Phenylobacterium montanum: one gene and its partner. The protein of the gene in region 1 interacts with the protein of each later gene in a pairwise test. Links are inferred from orthologs where the notes say so. Each region holds a gene or a part of one and is shown on either strand. Other genes may lie near its edges. The genes, in order: ndk and KCG34_RS16025.

Region 1 (10,397 bases):
AGCCTGGGCGGTGGCGGCCTTCGACGGCGGGACCCTGTCCCCAGCGGCGGCGCGGCTGGACGGCGCATCGGGCGGATCGCTGGCGCGCGCCATGACGGCCGCGGCCTTCACCGGCGCCAAGGGCAAGAGCCTGGAGCTGGTCGCGCCGGCGGGCCTCGCCGCCTCGCGAGTGCTGCTGATCGGGGTCGGCGCGGCTTCCGACCTGACGGCCGAGCGGGCAGAGACCTTCGCCGCCGAGGCCTATCAGGCGCTGAAGACCAGCGGCGCCCAGGTGCTGACCGTCGACGTGGCCGAGGATTCGGCGGATCTGGCCGCCCGCGCCGCCCTGGGCGCCACCCTGGCCGCCTATCGCTTCGACCGTTACCGCACCAAGGAGAAGCCGGAGAAGAAGCCGACCATCCAGACCGTGCGCATCGCCGTCTCGGACGTGACCGCGGCCGAAGCCGCCTGGGCCCCGCTGGCGGCCCTGGCGCAGGGCGTGTTCTTCACCCGCGACCTGGTCTCGGAGCCGGCCAATATCCTTCATCCCGTCGAGTTCGCGGCTCGCGTCAAGGCCTTAGAGGCCCACGGCCTTGTGGTCGAGATTCTGGGCGAGGCCGAGATGGAGAAGCTCGGCATGGGCTCGCTCCTCGGCGTCGGCCAGGGCAGCGAGCGCGAAAGCCAGCTGGTGGTCGTGCGCTGGAACGGCGCCGCCGATGCGAACGCCCAGCCGGTGGCCTTCGTCGGCAAGGGAGTCTGCTTCGACACCGGCGGCATCAGCCTCAAGCCCGCCGACGGCATGGAGGACATGAAGTGGGACATGGGCGGGGCGGGCGCCGTCGCCGGCCTGATGCTCACCCTGGCCAAGCGCAAGGCCAAGGCCAACGTCGTCGGCATCCTGGGCCTCGTCGAGAACATGCCCGACGGCGCCGCCCAGCGCCCTGGCGACATCGTCACCTCCATGTCCGGCCAGACCATCGAGGTGATCAACACCGACGCCGAGGGCCGGCTCGTCCTGGCCGACGCCCTCTGGTACTGCCAGGATCGCTTCAAGCCCAAGTTCATGGTCGATCTCGCCACCCTGACCGGCGCGATCATTATCGCCCTCGGCAACGACTATGCCGGGCTCTATTCCAACAACGATTCCCTGGCCGAGAACCTCCTGGCCGCGTCCAAGGCCTCTGGCGACCAGCTGTGGCGCATGCCCCTGCCGGCGGCCTATGAGAAGCAGATCGACAGCATGGCGGCCGATGTGAAGAACACCGGCGGCCGGCCGGGCGGCTCGATCACCGCGGCCCTGTTCCTGCAGCGCTTCGTCAACGAGCTTCCCTGGGCTCACCTCGACATCGCCTCGACCGCCTGGAAGAAGCCTTCCACCGTGCCGACCATTCCGGATGGCGCCACCGGCTTCGGCGTGCGCCTGCTGGACAAGCTCGTCGCCGATTTCTACGAAGACTGAGTAGCTTACAGGTCATGTCTGACGCGGCGTGTGAAGTCTGGTTCTATCACCTGGAGCGCAGTGGCCTGGACCAGGTGCTGCCCGAGCTCCTGGAGAAGACCCTCGGCCGGGGCTGGAAGGCCCTGGTCCGCTGCGGCCAGCGCGAGCGGGTCGAGCACCTGGACGGCTGGCTGTGGTCCTATCGCGAGGACAGCTTTCTGCCGCACGGTTCGGCCGACGAGCCCCAGGCCGAGCGGCAGCCGATCGTTCTGACGACGGATGACGCCAACCCCAACGGCGCCGACGCCCTGTTCCTGATCGACGGAGCGGAAGCCGGCGACCTGGACGGCTATAAGCGCTGCATCCTCCTGTTCGACGGCCGCGACGAAGCCGCCCTGACCGAGGCGCGCGGCCGCTGGAAGCGGTTCAAGGCCCAGGGGCTGCCGGTCAGCTATTGGCGCCAGGGCGCCGAGCGCGGCTGGGAGCGGCAGGCGTGAGGCGCTTCCTCCTGATCGCCCTGGCCGCTGCTTCGCTCGCCGCCTGCCGCGATGACGACAAGGCGCCCACCGCCGACGCCGGCCCCAAGCCGCTGATGCCGAATATCGCCAGCACCGCCCAGGTCAAAGAACAGTGCGACGCGCACGACCTCGCCTGGCTGGTCGGCAAGCCGCACACTCAGATCCCCGTGGCTGTGGACCCCTCGCGCCGCCGCGTCGCCTGCAGCACCTGCCAGATGCCGGAAGATTACCGACCGGACCGGACCAACATCATCTTCGACAGCCAGACCGGGCTGGTGATGTCGGTGACCTGCGGGTGAGACCGCCTCAGGCCAGCGCCTTGGCCGTCTCATACGCCTCGGCCGCCTCGATCCAGGCCTGTTCAGCCTTATCCAGGGCCGCCTGGACCTTTTCCCGGCGCTGGCCGAGTTCGGCGGCCTTGGCTGGGTTTCGGACATAGAGGTCCGGGTCCGCCAGGGCGGCGTCGATTTCGGCCAGGGTCTTGGTCTCGCGCGCCAACACCACCTCGGCGGCCTCCAGGCGACGCTTCAGCGGCCCGGCGGCGGTGACGGCGGGCTTGGCGGCAGGCTTGGGCGGCGCTGGCGGGGCTTCGGCCTGGACCTGGGTCGGGGCTCTCGCGGCCACTCGGGCGCGGTCGAGGACGAACTTGGCGTAGTCTTCCATGTCCCCGTCGAAGGGCTGGATGCTCCCGTCGGCGGCCAGCCACAGCCGGTCGGCCACCAATTCCATCAGCGAGCGGTCGTGCGTGATCAGGATCACCGCGCCCTCGTAGTCGTTCAGCGCGTCCAGCAGGGCCCGGCGGCTGTCGATGTCCAGGTGGTTGGTCGGTTCGTCGAGGATCAGGAGGTGAGGAGCCTCCATGGCCACGAGATTGAGCAGCAGCCGCGCCCGCTCGCCGCCGGACAGGTTGGAGACCGTGGTCTCGGCCTTGTCGAAGCCCAGGCCGAACTGGGCCAGCTTGGAGCGGCGCTGGCTCTCCGACGCCTCCGGCATGGCCCGGCGGATGATCTCCAGCGGCGTGTCGGTGGGATCGAGGGCCTCGATCTGATGCTGGTGGAACCAGCCGACCTTGATCCGCCGGTCGCGGTGCATGTGGCCGTGCGAGATCGGCAGGGCGTCGGCGATCATCTTGGCGAAGGTCGACTTGCCGGCCCCGTTGACGCCCAGAAGGCCGATGCGGTCGTCGATGTCGAGCCGCAGGTTCAGGTTCCTGAGGATCGGCGGGCCGCCATAGCCCACGCTGACGCCCTCCAGCCGGATCAGCGGCGGGGCCAGCGGCCGGGTCGGCGAGGGCAGGGTGAAGGGGGCGGTGCGCTCCAATTGCACCTCCGACGCCGGCGGCAGCTTGGCCAGCATCTTCAGGCGCGACTGGGCCTGGGTGGCCTTGGACGCCTTGGCGCGGAAGCGGTCGACAAAGGCCTGCATGTGCGCCCGCTTGGCCTCGATCTTGGCCCGCATGGCGTCGGCCAGCCGCGCCTTTTCGGCCCGCTGCTCTTCGAAGCTGTCATAGCCGCCGGTGTAGAGGTCCAGCTTGCCCTCCCGCACATGCAGGATGTAGCCGACCGAGTTGTTCAGCAGTTCGCGGTCGTGGCTGATGATCAGGGCGTTGTAGGGGTACTTCTTCAGCCGCGCCTCGAGCCACAGGGCGCCTTCCAGGTCGAGATAATTGGTCGGCTCGTCGAGCAGGAGCAGATCCGGCTCGGCGAACAGGGCCGCAGCCAGGGCCACGCGCATGCGCCAGCCGCCGGAGAACTCGGCCATGGGGCGGGCGAGGTCGGCGGTGGTGAAGCCCAGGCCCGACAGGATCTCAGCCGCGCGCGACGGCGCCCGGTCGGCGTCGATCTCGATCAGCCGGGCGTAGATCTCGCCCAGGCGCTCGGGCGGGGCCACGTCCAGCTCGGCGGTCAGGGCGGCGCGCTCGACGTCGGCGGCCAGCACTGTGTCCAAGAGGCTGACAGGCGTCGCCGGATGCTCCTGATCAACCGAGGCCACCTTCGCGTTCCGCGGCATCCTGATCTCGCCGGAGCCCAGGACCAGCTGGCCCAGGATCAGCTTGAACAGGGTCGACTTGCCCACCCCGTTGCGGCCCACCAGCCCCACCTTGGCGTTCTGGGGCAGGGTGACGCTCGCGCCGTCAAAGAAACGGCGGCCCCAGGCGTCGAACACGAGGTCGTTGATCTGCAACATGAGAAAAAAGCGCGCGCCTTGGCGGGGAGGAAGCGCACGGCTATAAGCCCGCGACCTTTTTCCTCCAACTCCCCTTGTGAGCCTAGAGCCTTCCCATGACCGAACGCACCTTCTCGATCATCAAGCCGGACGCGACCCGCCGCAACCTGACTGGCAAGGTCAACGCCGTCATCGAAGACGCCGGCCTGCGCATCGTCGCGCAAAAGCGCATCCACATGAGCCGCGCCCAGGCTGAGCGCTTCTACGAGGTGCACAAGGAACGCCCGTTCTTCGGCGAACTGGTCGACTTCATGGTCTCGGCCCCGGTGGTGGTGCAGGTGCTGGAAGGCCCGAACGCCGTCGCGCGCTACCGCGAAGTCATGGGCGCCACCAACCCGGCCCAGGCCGCCGAGGGCACCATCCGCAAGCTCTACGCCGAATCGGTCGGCGAGAACTCGGTCCACGGCTCGGACAGCCAGGAGAACGCCAAGCTCGAAATCGGCCAGTTCTTCTCGGAAGCCGAAATCGTCGGGTGATCCTACTCCGCTCATCCCCTGCTGCGCCTCAGACGCCAAGCTAGGGATGAGCCTTACATATCCTGCTCATGCTGAGGTGCTCGCCGCGTAGCGGCGAGCCTCGAAGCACGCAGCGGCGCCGCCAATGCGTCCTTCGAGGCCCGCTATGCGGGCGCCTCAGGATGAGGACTTGTTGTGCAATTGCTGAAATTTACCCCGGCTTCTTGAATCGCAGCAGGAACTGGTCCGTGTGTCCGCGGATCGAGGGGTCGAACACCTTCTTGGTGTGATCGTCGGCCGGATTGGCCAGAACGTCGCTTTCCCCATCCAGCACGAAGCCGGCCGCCGTCACCTCGGTCTTGACCGCCGCTGGGTCGATCCGGTGCAGGGTCTCGGTGTCGCGCAGGCCCGACCCCGCCGCCGCCGCGTGGTCCAGCACCACCAACACGCCACCCGGCTTCAGGGCCGCAAAGACGCTGCGGTTGAAGGCGGCGATGTCCGCCGGCCCCATGAACTTGTCGTGCAGGTCGTGATAGTCCTGGCGGATGAACACCGCGTCCACCCCTGGCGGGATGACCAGGGCGTTGATCGGCGAGGTGCTGACCGCGACGTTGCCGTAGCTCGGCTGGGCGGCGATCCCGTTCATGATGGTCATGATGTCCGGGTGCCGCGCCACCATCTCGGCCGGCTCGACCGCATAGACCTTGCCGTTCGGCCCCACCGCCTGGCTGAAGGCGCGGGTGAACCGCCCAGCGATGATATCAGCGACCCGCCAGCCGGGCTGGACGCCGATGAAGGCCAGGACCTCGGCGCGCTTGAAGGCCGGATTGGTCAGGGCGTCGGCCTGAGTGTCCTCGGCGGCGGGCTTGGCGGCGGGTTGCTGCGCCAGCACGCTTGCGGGCGCGCTCACGGCCAGCACGGCGAAACAGGCGGCCGCAGCCGCCCCGATCTTGCAAATCCTCATGGTTCCTCCCTGAACCGCGCGACGGGTTCGAGCCCGGCGGCGCAGCGAAGGTGGGGGGCAAATAGCCAACCGGCAATGCCCGGCGGTTCAGATCGCCGCCTTGATCGGCCCATCCGCCCGGCCGGCGATGAACTGCTCGACGTACGGGTCGCCCGAGCGGTCGAACTCGGCCATCGGGCCGCGCCAGACGATCTTGCCGTCGTGCAGCATGGCCGCCTCGTCGCCGATCTTGCGGGCCGAGGCCAGGTCGTGGGTGATCGAGACCGCGGTGCAGCCCAGGCCCTTGACCTGCTCGACAATCAGCTCGTTGACCGCGTCGGCGGTGATGGGGTCCAGGCCCGTGGTGGGCTCGTCGAAGAAAATGATCTCGGGCGAGCCGACGATAGCGCGGGCCAGGCCCACGCGCTTCTGCATGCCGCCTGAAAGGTCGCTGGGATAGAGGTCGGCGACGCTGGCCGCCAGCCGCACCTTGGCCAGGGCCTCCACCGCCTGGGCCTTGGCCGCCCGGCGCGGGACCTTGTCGGCGTTGATCAGGCGAAAGGCCACGTTCTCCCAGACCGTCAGGCTGTCGAACAGCGCGCCGCCCTGAAACAGCATGCCGAAGCGGCTGAACAGGCCGCTACGCTCCCGCCCCGAGGCGTGAGTGACGTCGACGCCGTCGATCAGCACCTGGCCCTTGTCGGGCGTCATCAGGCCCATGGCGATCTTGATGGTCACCGACTTGCCCTGGCCCGAGCCGCCGATGATCACCAGCGAGCGCCCGGCGCCGATGGACAGGTCCAGCCCGTCCAGCACCCAATGGTCGCTGAGATGGATGCGCACGCCGCGCCACTCGAGCTTGGGAGCCGCGGTCATGTGCGGGAGAACCAGGTGGTGAGCAGATAGTCGCTCATGAAGATCAGCACCGCCGCCGAGACGACGGCGAGCGTGGTGGCGCGGCCGACTCCGCGGGCGCCGCCCTTGGAGTTGTAACCGTGATAGCAGCCCATCAGGGCGACCATGAAGCCGAACACCGCCGCCTTGATCAGGCCGGACTCCACGTCCCAGGACTGCAGGAAGTCGCCGGTGTTGCGCAGATAGACTACCGGGTTGAAGGCCAGGGTGCGGGTCGCCACCAGCCAGCCGCCGGCTATGCCGATCAGGTCGGCGACCACGGTCAGCAGCGGCAGGCAGATCACCGCCGCTAGGATCCGCGGCGCCACCAGGTAGCGGAATGGGTCGGTGGAGAGGGTGCGCATGGCGTCGATCTGCTCGGTCGCCCGCATGGCGCCCAGCTCGGCGGCGATGGCGGCGGAGACGCGGCCGGCCAGCATCAGGGCCGCCAGAACGGGCCCGAGCTCGCGCGTGATCCCCAGGGCCACGATCTGCGGCATGATCTGCTCGGCGTTGAAGCGGCCGCCGCCGGTATAGATGTTCAGCGCCAGGGCCGCGCCGGTGAAGACCGCGGTCAGGCCCACCACCGGCAGGGACAGGTAGCCGATCGCCATCATCTGCCGGGCCAGCTGGCGAGGGAACCAGGGCGGCGAGAACAGGGGCGCGATCCCGCGCAGGCCGAACAGGGCCACCTCGCCGGTGAAGCGCACGATGTCCAGGGTGATGCGGCCTATCGTCCGGACGGGGTTCACTGGACGGCGCCCTTGTAGATGGTCTCGAAGCGATCGCCGAGCCGGGTCAGGATCTCGTAGGCGATGGTGCCAGAGGCCGCTGCGACCTCGTCGATCAGGACATCTGGGCCTATCATCTGCACCATGTCGCCGGCCCGGGGGGCTTGGTCCTCGCTGACGTCGACGGCGATCAGGTCCATCGAGACCCGGCCGACGAAGGACCGCCGCAGTCCGTCGAAGACGGCCCAGCCCGCCGGGCTCTGGGCGCGCAACAGGCCGTCGGCGTGGCCGGCGGCGAGGATCGCCACCTTCATCGCCCGCGGCGCGGTGAAGCCGCCGTCATAGCCAACGCTCTCGCCGGCCGGCACGTCGCGCACCTGCAGCACCGGCGCTTCCAGCGTCACCACGGGCGCGATCCGCGGATCGGCGTGGTCGAACGGGCCGCCGCCATAGAGGGTGATCCCGGGCCGCACCAGGTCGTGCAGGAAGCCGCCGCCGTGGAACAGGCCGCCGGAATTGGCCAGGCTGGCCCTGGCGTCGGGAAAGAGCGCACGAATGGCGGCAAAGCTCTCGGCCTGTCTGTGGTTCATCGGGTGGTCGTGGCTGGCGCCGCAGCTCAGGTGGCTCATGATCACGGCGATCTCAAGTCCGCCTTGAGCACTTTGCGCTTTCGCCAGACCCTCGGCCTCGTCCTTGCGCAAGCCCAGCCGGTTCAGGCCCGTGTCGACATGCAGCACGCAGGGGCCGCCGCGCGCCGCCGACCAGGCCTCGACCTGCTCCAGGCTGTTCAGCACCGGCGTCAGGCGCGAGGCGATCAGCCGCTCGGCCGAACCGGCCGGGCAGCCGTCCAGCACGTAGATGCTTGCGCCCTCGCCCAGCGCGCCGCGCAAGGTCTCGCCCTCGGTCAGGCGGGCGACGAAAAAGCTCTTCGCCCCCTCGGCCTGCAGCCGGCGCGCGACCGGCGCGGATCCGAGCCCATAGGCGCCCGCCTTGACCACCGGCGCGACCTCGGCCGCGCCCGCCAGCCGCCGCAGCAGGGCGAAGTTGGCGGCCAGGGCGTCGAGATCGACGGTCAGGCGGGCTTGGAACGCGGACATGAGGCGAAAGCGACCTGGAGAGACTCGTTTGTCGCAGGCTTTAAGGCGCCTTTGTCCTATTGTCGCGCCTGGGTTTGGCGTCAATATCGAAGGTGACGGGGCCGTCACGGTAGGGCCCCTAAGTGTCTTTCCGGATGTGGACAGGCCGGGCTTCTGGTGCGACAAGGCCCGGCGATTTGATGACCGTTCAGTGATGGAGGGTCCGTCGAACTTGAGGCGGATGTCGGGGAATTCAGAAGCGATGGATTACAAGGCTGCTTTTCGCAACGCGCTCGACCAGGTCCACAGCGAGGGCCGCTACCGAGTGTTCGCCGACCTGAAGCGCTACCGCGGAGAGTTCCCCAAGGCCCGCTGGACCCGTCCCGACGGCAGCCAGACCGACGTCGTGGTCTGGTGCTCCAACGACTATCTCGGCCAGGGCCAGAACCCGATCGTGACTCAGGCCATGCACCAGGCCATCGACGAGGCTGGTTCAGGCTCGGGCGGCACGCGCAATATCTCGGGCACCACCTGCTACCACGTCGCCCTGGAGAAGGAACTGGCCGACCTGCACGGCAAGGAAGCGGCCCTGCTGTTCACGTCCGGCTATGTGGCCAACGAGGCGGCGCTGTCGACCCTGACCAAGATCCTGCCCGGCCTGATCATCTTCTCTGACGAGCTGAACCACGCCTCGATGATCGCCGGCATCCGCAACGGGCGCTGCGAGTACAAGGTGTTCCGCCACAACGACCTGGAGCATCTGGAGGCGCTGCTGCGCGATGCCCCGGCGGACGCGCCCAAGCTGGTGGCGTTCGAGAGCGTCTATTCCATGGACGGCGACATCTCGGATATCGCCGGAACCATCGCCCTGGCCAAGAAATATGGCGCCCTGACCTATCTGGACGAGGTCCATGCGGTCGGGCTCTACGGCCGGCAGGGCGGCGGCGTCGCCGAGCGCGACGGGGTGATGGACCAGATCGACATCATCGAAGGCACCCTGGGCAAGGCCTTCGGGGTCATGGGCGGCTACATCGCCGCCGACGCCGATATCGTCGACGCCATCCGCAGCTTCGCCTCCGGCTTCATCTTCACCACCTCGCTGCCGCCGGCCCTGTCGGCGGGCGCGGCGGCCAGCGTGCGTTGGCTGCGCGAGCACAACGAGGTGCGGGTCCGCCACCAGGAGCGCGCCGCGACCCTGAAGCGCCGCTTCGCCGAGGCCGGCCTGCCGGTGATGCCTTCGGTCAGCCACATCGTGCCGGTGCTGGTGGGCGATCCCGTCCACTGCAAGATGATCTCGGACATGCTGCTAGCCGATTTCGGCGTCTACGTGCAGCCGATCAACTATCCGACCGTGCCGCGCGGCACCGAGCGCCTTCGCTTCACCCCGACTCCGTTCCACACCGACGAGATGATGGACCACCTGGTGGGCGCGCTCGACAAGCTGTGGTCGCGCTGCAACGTCAAGCGCCTGGGCGGTTACGCGGCCTGAGTTCCAGGGCCGCTTGGAACTTTCGCTGGGCGCTTGTGCGTCCTTCGAGCGCTGGGAGCTTGTGCGTCCTTCGAGACGGCCGCCTTGCGGCCTCCTCAGGATGACGAGGTTTGTTGACGTTCCACCAAAGTCGTCATGGTGAGGAGCGGCGCAGAGCGCCGCGTCTCGAACCACGCACTCGTCAGGCCTTGCGCCCGCGGACGCCCTTGCCGAGGCCGATCTGCTTGGCGAAGTCCGAGCGACGGGCGGCGTAGACCGGAGCGACCATCGGATAGTCGGGTGGCAGGCCCCATTTGCGCCGGTATTCTTCCGGGCTGAGGTCGTAGCGCGAGCGCAGATAGCGCTTCAGCATCTTCAGGCGCTTTCCGTCTTCCAGGCAGACGATATAGTCGCTCTGCACCGAGCGGCTGATCGGTACGGCGGGCTTCCGCTTTTCGGGTTCAGGCTCCTTCGGCGGGGCGCCGAGGCCGGTGAGCGCATCATGCACCGAATGGATGAGCGTACCGATGCTCGAAGCAGGCACGTTGTTCTGGGCGACATAGGCCGAAACGATCTCGGCGCTGAGGCGCAGGACGTCGGCGGCCTCGTCAGTGTGGTCTTGTGTGATCATGCTTGGGGGCCCTGATACTCTGCGGTTACGCCTATGGA
Region 2 (10,401 bases), 2.8 Mb from region 1 along the record:
CCCGCGGCCCTATCCCGCCTATGCGGCGGGCGTGCCTTCGACGGTCGAGCATGGGGTGATCGTCAGCTATCGGCCGATCGAGTTCGGGCCGGGCAACAACGGCGCCGGAGCCGTGGTCGGCGGTGTGGCCGGCGGCGTGGCCGGCAACGCCCTGGCTCACGGCCGGGACCGCGGCCTGGCGACGGTCGCCGGCGCCGTCGGCGGCGCGCTGCTGGGCAACGCCGTGCAGAACGGCGACCGCCACCCCGGCTTCGCCTACATGGTCCGCTTGCGCGACGGCCGCGAACTGGAGATCCCGCAGCCCGACGCCCAGCCGATCCCGCAAGGCGCGCCGGTCGACGTGATCTGGCAAGGCGGCCGCGCCCAGGTGGTCCCGCGCGGATATCCGCCGCGCTAGGTCAGGCGGTCTGCAGCGCCACCACGGGAATCGTCTGGCTCAGCCGCCCGCCGACGCGGATCGGCTCGATGCGGGTCGCCAGGCCCGTGCGCGGATCGGTCTCGACGAACACGCCGCAGACCGTCGCCGGGCCTTCGGCCGGCTTGTAGCGGCCGCCGGCGATGCGGGTGGTGAAGCGGCGCAGCGGCTCTTCCTTCTGGTTGCCGATCACGCTGTCATAGTCGGCGCAGGCGCCGGCGTCGGTCTGGTAGGCGGTGCCGCCGCTCAGGATCTGGGCGTCGGCGGTAGGCACGTGGGTGTGGGTGCCCACGACCAGGCTGGCGCGGCCGTCGCAGAAGTGGCCCATGGCCATCTTCTCTGACGTCGCCTCGCAATGCATGTCGACCACCACCGCATCGGCGGCCACGCCGACCGGGCAGGCGTCCAACTCGCGGTCCACGGCGGCGAAGGGGTCGTCCAGGGCGTCCATGTGCACCCGACCCAGAAGATTGATCACCAGCACCCGGTGGCCGCTCTCGGTCTCGAACATCTGCGAGCCGCGGCCCGGGGCGTCGGACAGCACCGGATAGTTCAGGGGGCGGATCAGGCGCGGCTCGCGCACGATGTAGGTCAGGGCCTCGCGCTGGTCCCAGGAATGGTTGCCCAGGGTCAGGCAGTCGGCGCCGGCCTCGAACAGCTCGCGGGCGGTGTTCTCGGTGATGCCGAAGCCGGCGGCGGCGTTCTCGGCGTTGACGATCACGAACTGCAGGCCGAGCCGGCGCCGCAGGTCGGGCAAATGGTCGGCCAGGCCGTCGCGCCCGGAGCGGCCGACGACATCGCCGAAGAAGGCGAAACGCATGTCAAAAGTCCTTTCGGGCCGGGATATAGCCTGTTTCCGTCAGGATGGCGTCCAGCATCTGGTCGTGCGCCTCGCCGGGGATGCGGGCCACCTCTTGCCCTGCGTAGGCGAGGCCGAGGGCGAACACCGGACCCCGGGCGCGCAGGGCGGCGAGGGTGCGGTCATAGAAGCCGCCGCCCTGGCCCATGCGCGCGCCGCGGCGGTCGAAGGCCACGAGGGGGGTGATGACCAGGTCGGGCCGGACCTCGGCGGCTTCGGGCGCCGGCGAGGGCACGCCGATGGCGTCGGGATGGACCGGCTCGCCCGGCCAGTAGCGGCGGAAGATCAGGGGCGCGTCGCGGTCCAGGGTCACCGGCAGGGCCAGGGTCGCGCCGGCGGCCTGCAGCCGGGCCATCAAAGGGCGAGGGTCGATCTCGCCGCCCAGGGGGTGATAACCGCTGACCACGGCGAAGCGGCCGAGCAGGGATTGCGGGAGGTTGGCGGCGGCCTGTTCGGCGGCGCCGGGAACGTCTTTCCTGAGGCCGCGGCGCAGGGCCCGCATCTCCTCGCGCAACAGGGCCTTGGCTGAGGCTGGGTCGGCCTGAATCACGCAAAACCTGGTTGCGGGAGAGACTAGGGTGGCGGCGCCGCGAAAACCGTGAAGGCGTTTTCAATCCACTCGGACCTGGTCAGACCAGGTGGGCGCCGTGTGTCCAGGACCACGATCCCGGACAGGGACAGCTCCCTAAGAGATGAATTAAGGTCCCCGGGATGTGAAGCCTTCGACGCGAGCCGCAGCAGACCCGCCGGTAGGCAACATAGGCGCCCGGCCGGGTTTTCTCAAGCCAGGCCGCTGTCGCACCCCGCTAACGCGCAACCTTGGCCGCGATCGCCTCGACCTTGCGCGCGGCGGCGTCCAGGGCCACGGCGGCGCGGCTCTCCAGGCGGGCGGCGTCGGATTGCAGGCGGGCCAGCTCGGACTGGGCGTGGGCCATGCGCATGCGCACGTCGGCCAGCTCGTCGGCCAGCAGGAGGGCGCCCATCAGGAACAGCCGGGTTTCGCCCAGCTGGCCGACCTCCTGGCTGACCTGGCGCACCTGGCGGTCGAACAGGCGGGCGAGCTCGGTGAGGTGGCCCTCCTGGCCGTCCTCGCAGCCCACCACATAGGGCCGGCCGTTCACTTCGATGGTCACCTGGGACATGGGCCGTCAAACCTCCTCGACTTCGTCTGCGCCGCCCACGTCCCCAAACACGTCGTCCTCGATCTCGTCTTCATCATCGGTCAGCGCCTGACGCAGCTCGGCTATGGCCAGGCCGATGGCCGCCGAGGCCTGGGCGCCGGCTTCTTCCAGCTCGCGCTCGCGGCCCCTGGCCGCGTCCAGCTCGGCGGCGAGGGCCGAGCGGTCCAGGTCGAACAGCTCGCCATTGCCCGAGCCGGCCTGGGCGGCCAGGCCCGTCACGCGCAGGTCGAGCTGGGTCAGGGCCCGGTCCAGCCGCTGGATCGCCGCCTCCAGGGAGCCGCCCTCGCTGACATCGTGCAACATGCCGCCTCGCTTCGCCGCGTCGCTATCGCCGCCGCCCTCTATAGACCGCGCCGGGGCGAGGCTGAAAGCGCGGCCTTGCTTGACCCTCGCCGCTTCGCGGTGCAAAGGCGTGGCGCATCACCCTTTTCCGTCACTCTCTCTGTATCGAGGGCGCCCGCGCATGTCCGCCTCCCCCACCGCCATGGCCGACGCCATCCGCATCCTGTCGATCGAGGCGGTGCACAAGGCCAAGTCCGGCCACCAGGGCATGCCGATGGGCATGGCCGACGTGGCCACGGTGCTGTGGACCAAGTTCCTGAAATACGACGCCAGCCGCCCCGACTGGGCCGATCGCGACCGCTTCGTGCTATCGGCCGGCCACGGCTCGATGCTGATCTACAGCCTCCTGCACCTGACCGGCTTCAAGGCCGTGACCATGAAGGAGCTTGAGGATTTCCGGCAGTGGGGCTCCAAGACCCCGGGCCACCCGGAATACGGCCACACCCCGGGCGTCGAGACCACCACTGGCCCCCTGGGCCAGGGCATCGCCACCGCCGTCGGCATGGCCATGGCCGAGCGTCACCTTGCCGCCCGCTTCGGCGAGGACCTAGTCGACCACCGCACCTGGGTGATCGCCGGCGACGGCTGCTTGATGGAGGGGGTCAGCCACGAGGCCATCTCCATGGCCGGGCGCTGGAAGCTGAACAAGCTGACCGTCCTCTTCGACGACAACAACGTCACCATCGACGGCGAGGCGACCATTTCCGAGACCGGCGACCAGGTGGCGCGGTTCAAGGCCGCCGGCTGGGCGGTCAAGGTGATCGACGGCCACGACTACGGCCAGATCCGCCGGGCGCTCGCCTGGGCGACCAAGCAGGACCGGCCCTCGATGATCGCCTGCAAGACCAAGATCGCCCGCGGCGCGGGGCCCAAGGAGGGCGACCGCCACGGCCACGGCTACAACCTGTTCGACAAGGAGATCGCCGACGCCCGCACCGCCATGGGCTGGTCGGCCGAACCCTTCACCGTGCCGGACGAGGTGCTCAAACCCTGGCGCGCCGCCGGCCGCCGCGGCGCCAAGGTGCGCAAGGCCTGGGAGGCCAAGCTGGCGGCTTCAGGCCACGCCGACGCCTTCCACCGCGCGATGGTGGGCGAGCTGGGCCCCGACGCCTTCGTCGCCCTGGACGCCCACATCCAGAAGATGGCGGCCGACAAGCCGGCCAACGCCACCCGCGTCTGGTCCGGCGCGGCCCTGGAGCAGCTGACCCCGGCGATCCCGGAGATGGTCGGCGGCTCGGCGGACCTGACCGGCTCGAACAACACCTTCGTCAAGGGCATGAAGGCGTTCGACGCACCCGACTACGAGGGCCGCTATGTCCATTACGGCGTGCGCGAGCACGGCATGGCCGCGGCCATGAACGGCATGGCCCTGCATGGGGGCGTGATCCCCTATTCGGGGACCTTCATGACCTTCTCGGACTATTCGCGGCCGGCGATCCGCCTGGGCGCCCTGATGGGCATCCGCGTGATCCACGTGATGACCCACGATTCCATCGGCCTGGGCGAGGACGGGCCCACCCACCAGCCGGTCGAGCACCTGGCCGCCCTGCGCGCGATCCCCAACCTGCTGGTGTTCCGCCCCGCCGACGCGGTCGAGGCCGCCGAGTGCTGGCGCCTGGCGCTGAAGCACCGCACCACCCCCTCGATCATGGCCCTGTCGCGGCAGAAGACCGCCGCGGTGCGGAGCGACGGTCAAGACAGCCTGTCCGACCACGGCGCCTATGAGCTGCTGCCGGCCGAAGGCGAGGCTCAGGTGACCCTGTTCGCCACCGGCACCGAGGTCGCGGTGGCGGTCGAGGCGCGCAAGCTGTTGCAGGCTGAGGGCGTCGGGACCCGCGTGGTCTCGGTCCCCTGCTGGGAGCTGTTCGAGCAGCAGGACGCCAGCTATCGCGCCGAGACCATCGGCGGCTCGCCGGTGCGTATCGCCGTCGAGGCCGGGGTCAAGTTGGGCTGGGAGCGCTTCATCGGCGAGGACGGCGGCTTCGTCGGCATGAGCGGCTTCGGCGCCAGCGCCCCGTTCGAGCGGCTGTACAAGGAATTCGGCATCACCGGCGAGGCGGTGGCGTCGCTGGCGAAGGCGAAGCTCAGGCAATAGGCGGCGGGGGCGGCCGCCCTGTCGGCCGCTCGGCCATTCCGCCTCATCGATTCGCGCGCCAGGAAAATGCGCTAGGCGCGGCCGCCACAGCCGCTTAGCTTAGCCATGGTGTTTTCGTACGGGCTGCGTGTGTTGGATCAGATCGATTCCTTGTACGAGTGGGACTTCGAGGTCGCGAATCTGGCGCAGATGCGCGAGCGCCTGAGGCGCAGGCCGGAATATCCCGCCGCGGCGCGGCGGCTGGCCGCCAATATGCTGCGCGACGCCGAAGCGGATCCCGCGTTGGACGGGCTTCGGAAGGACGCCGGCCGCACCGTCGCGGGGCTGAGCGCCGCCTATCTGAACGCTTCCGGCGGACTCACCCTGGCCCGGCTGAAGGATTTCATTGCGGGTTTCGGCCTGGTCAGCCCCGGGCGCGCCCGAGCGCTGCTGATCTATATGCGCTACCTGGGCTATGTGGAGCCCAATCCCGGCCGCGGTCAGCGGCCGGCGGCCTCGTATCGCCTGACGCCGCGGTTCCTGGCCACCTACACGCGCCATCAGGCCAGCCTGCTCGACGCGCTGCAGGTGATCGAGCCCGGCGCCGGGCTGGTGCTGCGCAATCTGCATGCGCCGAGCGTTTTCAACACCCTGGTCATCGAGCAGGGCGACGCCTTCACTTCGGGAAGCCCGCAGGCGGAGCCGTTCGAGGACTGGTATGGCGTGTTCATGAACCGCCACGCCGGCATTCAGGTGCTCCACGCCCTGGTGGCGCAGGCCGATTGCTTCCCGCCGGAGGGTCCGATCGCCTTGTCCCTCGCCGCCATGGCCCGCCGGCTGAAGGTTTCGCGCGTGCATTTGACCCGGATGGTGAAGGCGGCCGAACGCCACGACTTCGTCGAGCTGGAGCCCGGCGGCCTGAGGTTCACCGAGGCCGGCCGCCAGGCGCTGGATTGGCTCTACGCCAGCCGTTTTTGCGTTCTCCTCGCCTGCGCCGCCCGGACGCTGAAGGCCAATGAAGAGGTCTGTGCGCGCACGGCGGCTTGAGCGCGCCCTCGCCGCGAGCGGCGGCGATTCAAAATGTGCGTCGACCGCGGCGCCCCCGCCTTGGTAGGCGCCATGCCGGTGGGACGCTGATCGCGGAGGAATTTGCAATGTGGCGGCGACTGGCGCGATGGGCTTCGGCTGCGCTTCTGGTGGCCGGGACAGCGGCCCACGCCGCGCCGGCCGGCCACTACCTGTTCGCCTGGGCGGGCGATACGGCCAAGCAGGGGCAGGATTTCATCATGGTGATCGACGCCGACCCGGCCTCGCCCGGCTATGGCAAGCTGGTCGCCTCCGCCGCCTCGGGCATCCAGACGCACCAGGTCCACCACACCGAATACTGGATGCCGGACGGGGGCCTCTTGTTCGCCAACGACCATATCTCGGGGCAGACGGTGGTGATGGATCTGCGCGATCCGCTGCATCCCGGCGTGCACGCGAGCTTCAAGGACCTGGACGGGTTCAGCCACCCCCACTCCTTCCTGCGGCTGCCCAACGGACACGTGCTGGCGAGCTTCCAGGTCGAGGGGCAGATGAACCACGCCGGCATGGACCACGAGATGGCCGGCATGGCCATGCCCATGACCGACATCGGGGCCAGGCCCGACGTGCACGGCGGGCTGGTGGAGATCGACGACGAGGGCCATGCGGTGCGCGCCGCCTCCACCGCCGACCCGGAGCGGCCCAATGACCTGTTGATGGCCTACAGCCTCCTGCCGCTGCCCGACATCGACCGGGTGATCGTGACCAACTCGTCGATGCGCGACGAGGACCGCATCGGGCACACCTATCAGGTCTTCCGGCTTTCCGACCTGAAGCGGCTGTCGACCAACGACCTCGACGCCCCGGCCGGCCGCTATGGCGAGACCAATCCGGAGGAGGCCAGGCTCGGCCCCGATGGGGCGGTCTATGTGCAGACCACGGGCTGCGGGATCGAACGGGTCAGCGACATCGCCTCGGACCATCCGCGCTCGAAACTGGTCTGGCAATTCCCCGGCTCGTTCTGCGGCGTGCCCAGCATCGTCTCGCACTACCTGATCCAGAGCGTGCCGATCCTGCATGCGATCGTGGTGCTGGATATCCGCGACGGCGACCACCCCGCCGAGGTGACGAGGGTGGTGCTCGATCCGACCATATCGCCGCACTGGACGGGCTATGACGCCAAGACCCATCGCCTGGCCGTCACCGGCTATGACGAGGATCGCCTGTTCATGCTCAGCTTCGATCCGGACACCGGGGCGCTGGCGATCGATGCGGCGTTCCACGACGACAAGGGCAAGCCCGGCTTCGACCTCGACAACCGCACCTGGCCGCACGGCTGGACCGGCTCGGCGATCGCCCATGGGGTGGTGTTTTCGAAATGAAGTCGACCAGGATCACCGCCCCGCAGATCGCCCTCGCCGCCGGCCTGATGGCCGCGCTCTGCCCGCTGGCGCCCGCCCGCGCCGCGCCGGACGCCGCCGCCCAGCAGGAGGTCGCCCGGCTGGAGGAGGCCTATTCGCAGAGCTTCGTCACCGGCGATGTCAGCATCGCCCAGCGGCTGGTGGCGGAGGATTTCGTCGGCTGCGAGCCCGACGGCAAGACCTCGGACAAGGCGGCGATCCTGGCCGATGTCCGCAGCGAGCCCCGCGCGACCTCGCTGAAGATCACCGCCCTGACCGTCCGCCTGCACGGCGACACGGCCATCGCGCTGGGCAGCGAAGAGGATGCCTATGCGGGCGCGACGGCGCCGACCCACAGGCGATGGCTGGATACGTGGCGCAACACGGCCGATGGATGGCGGCTGGTTGCGTCGGCGGAGGTTTTGGTGAAGCCGTGAGGCCAGCGGAACGGTCCGGCTTCTCATAGCTTCACTGCTCTTCCTCATCCTGAGGCGCCCGCGTGAGCGGGCCTCGAAGGACGCAGTGGCCGCGCCGTGCGTCCTTCGAGGCTCGCCGCTTCGCGCCAAGCACCTCAGGATGAGGAAGAGCAGTGAAGCCGCGCCGCCAACGGCCGGATCCGGTCTCCAGTAGTCGCGAAGAAGGCGCGTTGCTGCGGCTCCGCTTGAATGTATGCTCCGGCGGAACAAGGCGCTGTGGAGCAATCAGTCGTGGCCATCCTGGTCAGTTTGCTTTCGCTGCTGTTCGTCGCTGCGCAAGGGGCGGCGGTGTTCGCCACGGCCTATGTGGTCCTGAGAGCTTTCAAAATCAGGCACTGGCTGGCCAAGATCGCCGCGATCGCGCTGTCCTATGTCGCCTGGATAGCCGCAACGGTCGGTGGATATTTCCTGACGGGCGGCGACGGGAGTTTCATGAAGGGGTTCGCGGTCGTCATGATGCTTTGCCTCACGGCCTTGGTGAGTTCGCTCGGCTATCTGCTGGGATGGCTTTTGTGGCCCAAGCTGCGCGGCGGCGGGCGCTTGTTGGCGAGCTAGATCAGTCGACCTACGCCGCCCAGCGGCGAGCCTGAGCCTTTGTTTCACAGTTGCGAGCCTGCCTGCCGGCATAGCCAAGTCAAGGGCGCAGCCGGCTTCGCCGGTCGCCCGCAGGGCGACCCTTGAGTTGGCTATGCCGGCAGGCTCTGATCAGCTGTGAAACTAAAGCGGTGAGTGGGCCGGGCGGCCCGTCGTTGAGGGCGTTGTCTTGCTACAATGGCACCCTCAAGGCGGCGTTTGCCATGCGCTATTTCACCTACAAAGGCTTTAGTAGAAGAGTTGCACGCCGTGGGCGTGGAGGAGACAAACGCCAACCTAGGCAATAGGATCAGTCGAGGCGGATTCTTGGCGGGGTTCTTCATCCAATGTCTGGTCGCGATTGGCGCCCATTCAGTCCGGGTTCACGAGCCCGAATAGGGTTCGACAAATCTCAACCCGAAACTGATGCCATAGCAGAAGGCGACAATAGAAATAGCGGCGCTCAAGATACGGCCAGTGCGTCTCAAGGCGCATCGGGCGGCAATGGCCACGCAAACCCAATCGCAGAAGACCCAGAACGGCCAAATCGAAACGACCCTCCCAAGGCTTCTGGTGGGGTTGCGCTCGTCGTTTCCATTATTACCGCCGCCATCGCAGCGGCCGGTGTTTGGGTCTCGAATGGGAATTTGGAAGCCACCAAAAGACAGGCTGACGCTGCCAGCGGCCAATTGAGCGTCATGATGGAGCAACTGAGCGATGCCCGCTCCTCGGCAGCCGCCGCCGATAGCGCCGCCGCTATAGAAATGGCCAAGCAAGACAAGCAGATCTCTGCAAACCAGACCTTGGCTGCCGCGGCGGCGAATCAGGCGATCGCCGCAAAGACCTCAGCTGAAGCGTTGAAGGGTCAAGTTGCTCTGATGCAGGCCCAGCAGAGGCCGTGGATCACACTCAATATCAGTACTAAAAATCCTCTTCAGTTTTTTAATTTGCCGGACGGGCCACACGCGTTCATGCCGCTTGATATCAGGCTGGAGAATATAGGACAGTCCCCAGCCTTCAACGTTAATAGTGTGACGTGGGGATATCTAAGCTATCCAGGACATGCAGATTTTACACAAGAAGCCACTTCGCGTTGCGAATCTTTTAGAAAAGAGGTTCTCGACAATCCTAACCGAGGGGAAATACTGTTCCCGCATGATCACGTCGATATCAGCTTGAACGATCAGCGCCATTTTGCCACCCAGGCAATCGGATTCATGCCGAAAGAAATTGCAAGCGCCGCGGACAGGGAGAATAATATCACGATATTTTTGTATGGTTGCGTGGATTATATGTTCGGGAAACCCAAAACTCATCATCAGAGCGGCGTCATATTTCAACTATTCAAGCGCGTAAAATTGCAGAATGGCCAAACGGCTTTGGACTACAACTTCAAGATCGGTGAGAACATACCCGCAAGTGATATTCTCTTTTTGAAAACACCCAGCGACAGTTGGCAAACCGACTAGCGCAGCTGGCGGATTCGTCGCCGCTAGAGGACGACGCGTGAGCGATCGCCGCTTGACTTTCGCTCGACATTTGTTCATGTTTTGTTCGTGTCGATTCAAGCCCAACGCCCTCAATCCGACTCCACCCGCGCCGCCCATCGCGCGCGGGTGGAGCGGCATATGGAGGACCTGGCGGAGCTGTCCGCCCTGGGCATGGAGTTGGCCAGGTCCCTGGCCAAGCGCGGGATCGAGGCGGCCAGGGCCGGGAAGGCCGAGGCGGTCGAGGCTGAACGCAGCTTTTCGCGGCTGACGCGGGCGGTGCGCCTGACCATGGCGCTGGAGGCTCGTTTAAGCGAGAGCCTGCTGCCGCAGGACAAGCCGGGCGCGGCCCAGGGCGCTCCTGGCAAGGGCCCCCAAGGCCAGGGCCCGGAAGACGGCTTCTGGATGCCCTATAGCCAGCTGAACGGCGCGACCCAGCGGCTGAAGGAGAAGCTGGCCAAGTTCATCAAGAACGCCCCGGCGCCGGAGGATGGCGACGGCGAGGACGATTTTGTCGAAACCAGTGAAGGGCGCGAGCGGGAGGCTCGTGAGCGGCTGGTGGAGACCG

Evidence for each region.
Region 2: the proteins of ndk (region 1) and KCG34_RS16025 interact in binary tests that used the Escherichia coli proteins (3 or more experiments, as listed by UniProt). The link is inferred for Phenylobacterium montanum from one-to-one orthologs.

The regions. Positions count from the first base shown.
Region 1 is NZ_CP073078.1:790,898-801,294, reverse strand. The notes cover bases 3,022-5,927. They hold ndk (nucleoside-diphosphate kinase), read left to right. Parts: upstream 3,022-4,217; coding sequence 4,218-4,637; downstream 4,638-5,927. Other genes in these bases: KCG34_RS03620 (ABC transporter ATP-binding protein), read right to left, coding at 5,668-5,927; KCG34_RS03625 (class I SAM-dependent methyltransferase), read right to left, coding at 4,828-5,580; KCG34_RS03635 (ABC-F family ATP-binding cassette domain-containing protein), read right to left, coding at 3,022-4,122. Also shown: KCG34_RS03650 (leucyl aminopeptidase), read left to right, coding at 1-1,438; KCG34_RS03645 (DNA polymerase III subunit chi), read left to right, coding at 1,453-1,914; KCG34_RS03640 (proteinase inhibitor i78), read left to right, coding at 1,911-2,234; more of KCG34_RS03635, read right to left, coding at 2,242-3,021; more of KCG34_RS03620, read right to left, coding at 5,928-6,435; KCG34_RS03615 (MlaE family ABC transporter permease), read right to left, coding at 6,432-7,205; alr (alanine racemase), read right to left, coding at 7,202-8,281; hemA (5-aminolevulinate synthase), read left to right, coding at 8,523-9,749; KCG34_RS03600 (Ros/MucR family transcriptional regulator), read right to left, coding at 9,931-10,359. UniProt on the Escherichia coli protein: Major role in the synthesis of nucleoside triphosphates other than ATP. The ATP gamma phosphate is transferred to the NDP beta phosphate via a ping-pong mechanism, using a phosphorylated active-site intermediate.
Region 2 is NZ_CP073078.1:3,554,221-3,564,621, forward strand. What follows is about bases 31-2,940. They hold KCG34_RS16025 (5-formyltetrahydrofolate cyclo-ligase), read right to left. Parts: upstream 1,825-2,940; coding sequence 1,237-1,824; downstream 31-1,236. Other genes in these bases: KCG34_RS16015 (outer membrane lipoprotein), read left to right, coding at 31-397; KCG34_RS16020 (TIGR00282 family metallophosphoesterase), read right to left, coding at 399-1,235; KCG34_RS16035 (cell division protein ZapA), read right to left, coding at 2,081-2,416; KCG34_RS16040 (DUF4164 family protein), read right to left, coding at 2,423-2,758; tkt (transketolase), read left to right, coding at 2,919-2,940. Also shown: more of KCG34_RS16015, read left to right, coding at 1-30; more of tkt, read left to right, coding at 2,941-4,892; KCG34_RS16050 (helix-turn-helix domain-containing protein), read left to right, coding at 5,025-5,918; KCG34_RS16055 (hypothetical protein), read left to right, coding at 6,026-7,279; KCG34_RS16060 (nuclear transport factor 2 family protein), read left to right, coding at 7,276-7,734; KCG34_RS16065 (hypothetical protein), read left to right, coding at 8,005-8,328; KCG34_RS26190 (DUF6471 domain-containing protein), read left to right, coding at 8,545-8,745; KCG34_RS16070 (hypothetical protein), read left to right, coding at 8,694-9,815; KCG34_RS16075 (hypothetical protein), read left to right, coding at 9,975-10,401. UniProt on the Escherichia coli protein: Involved in the removal of 5-formyltetrahydrofolate.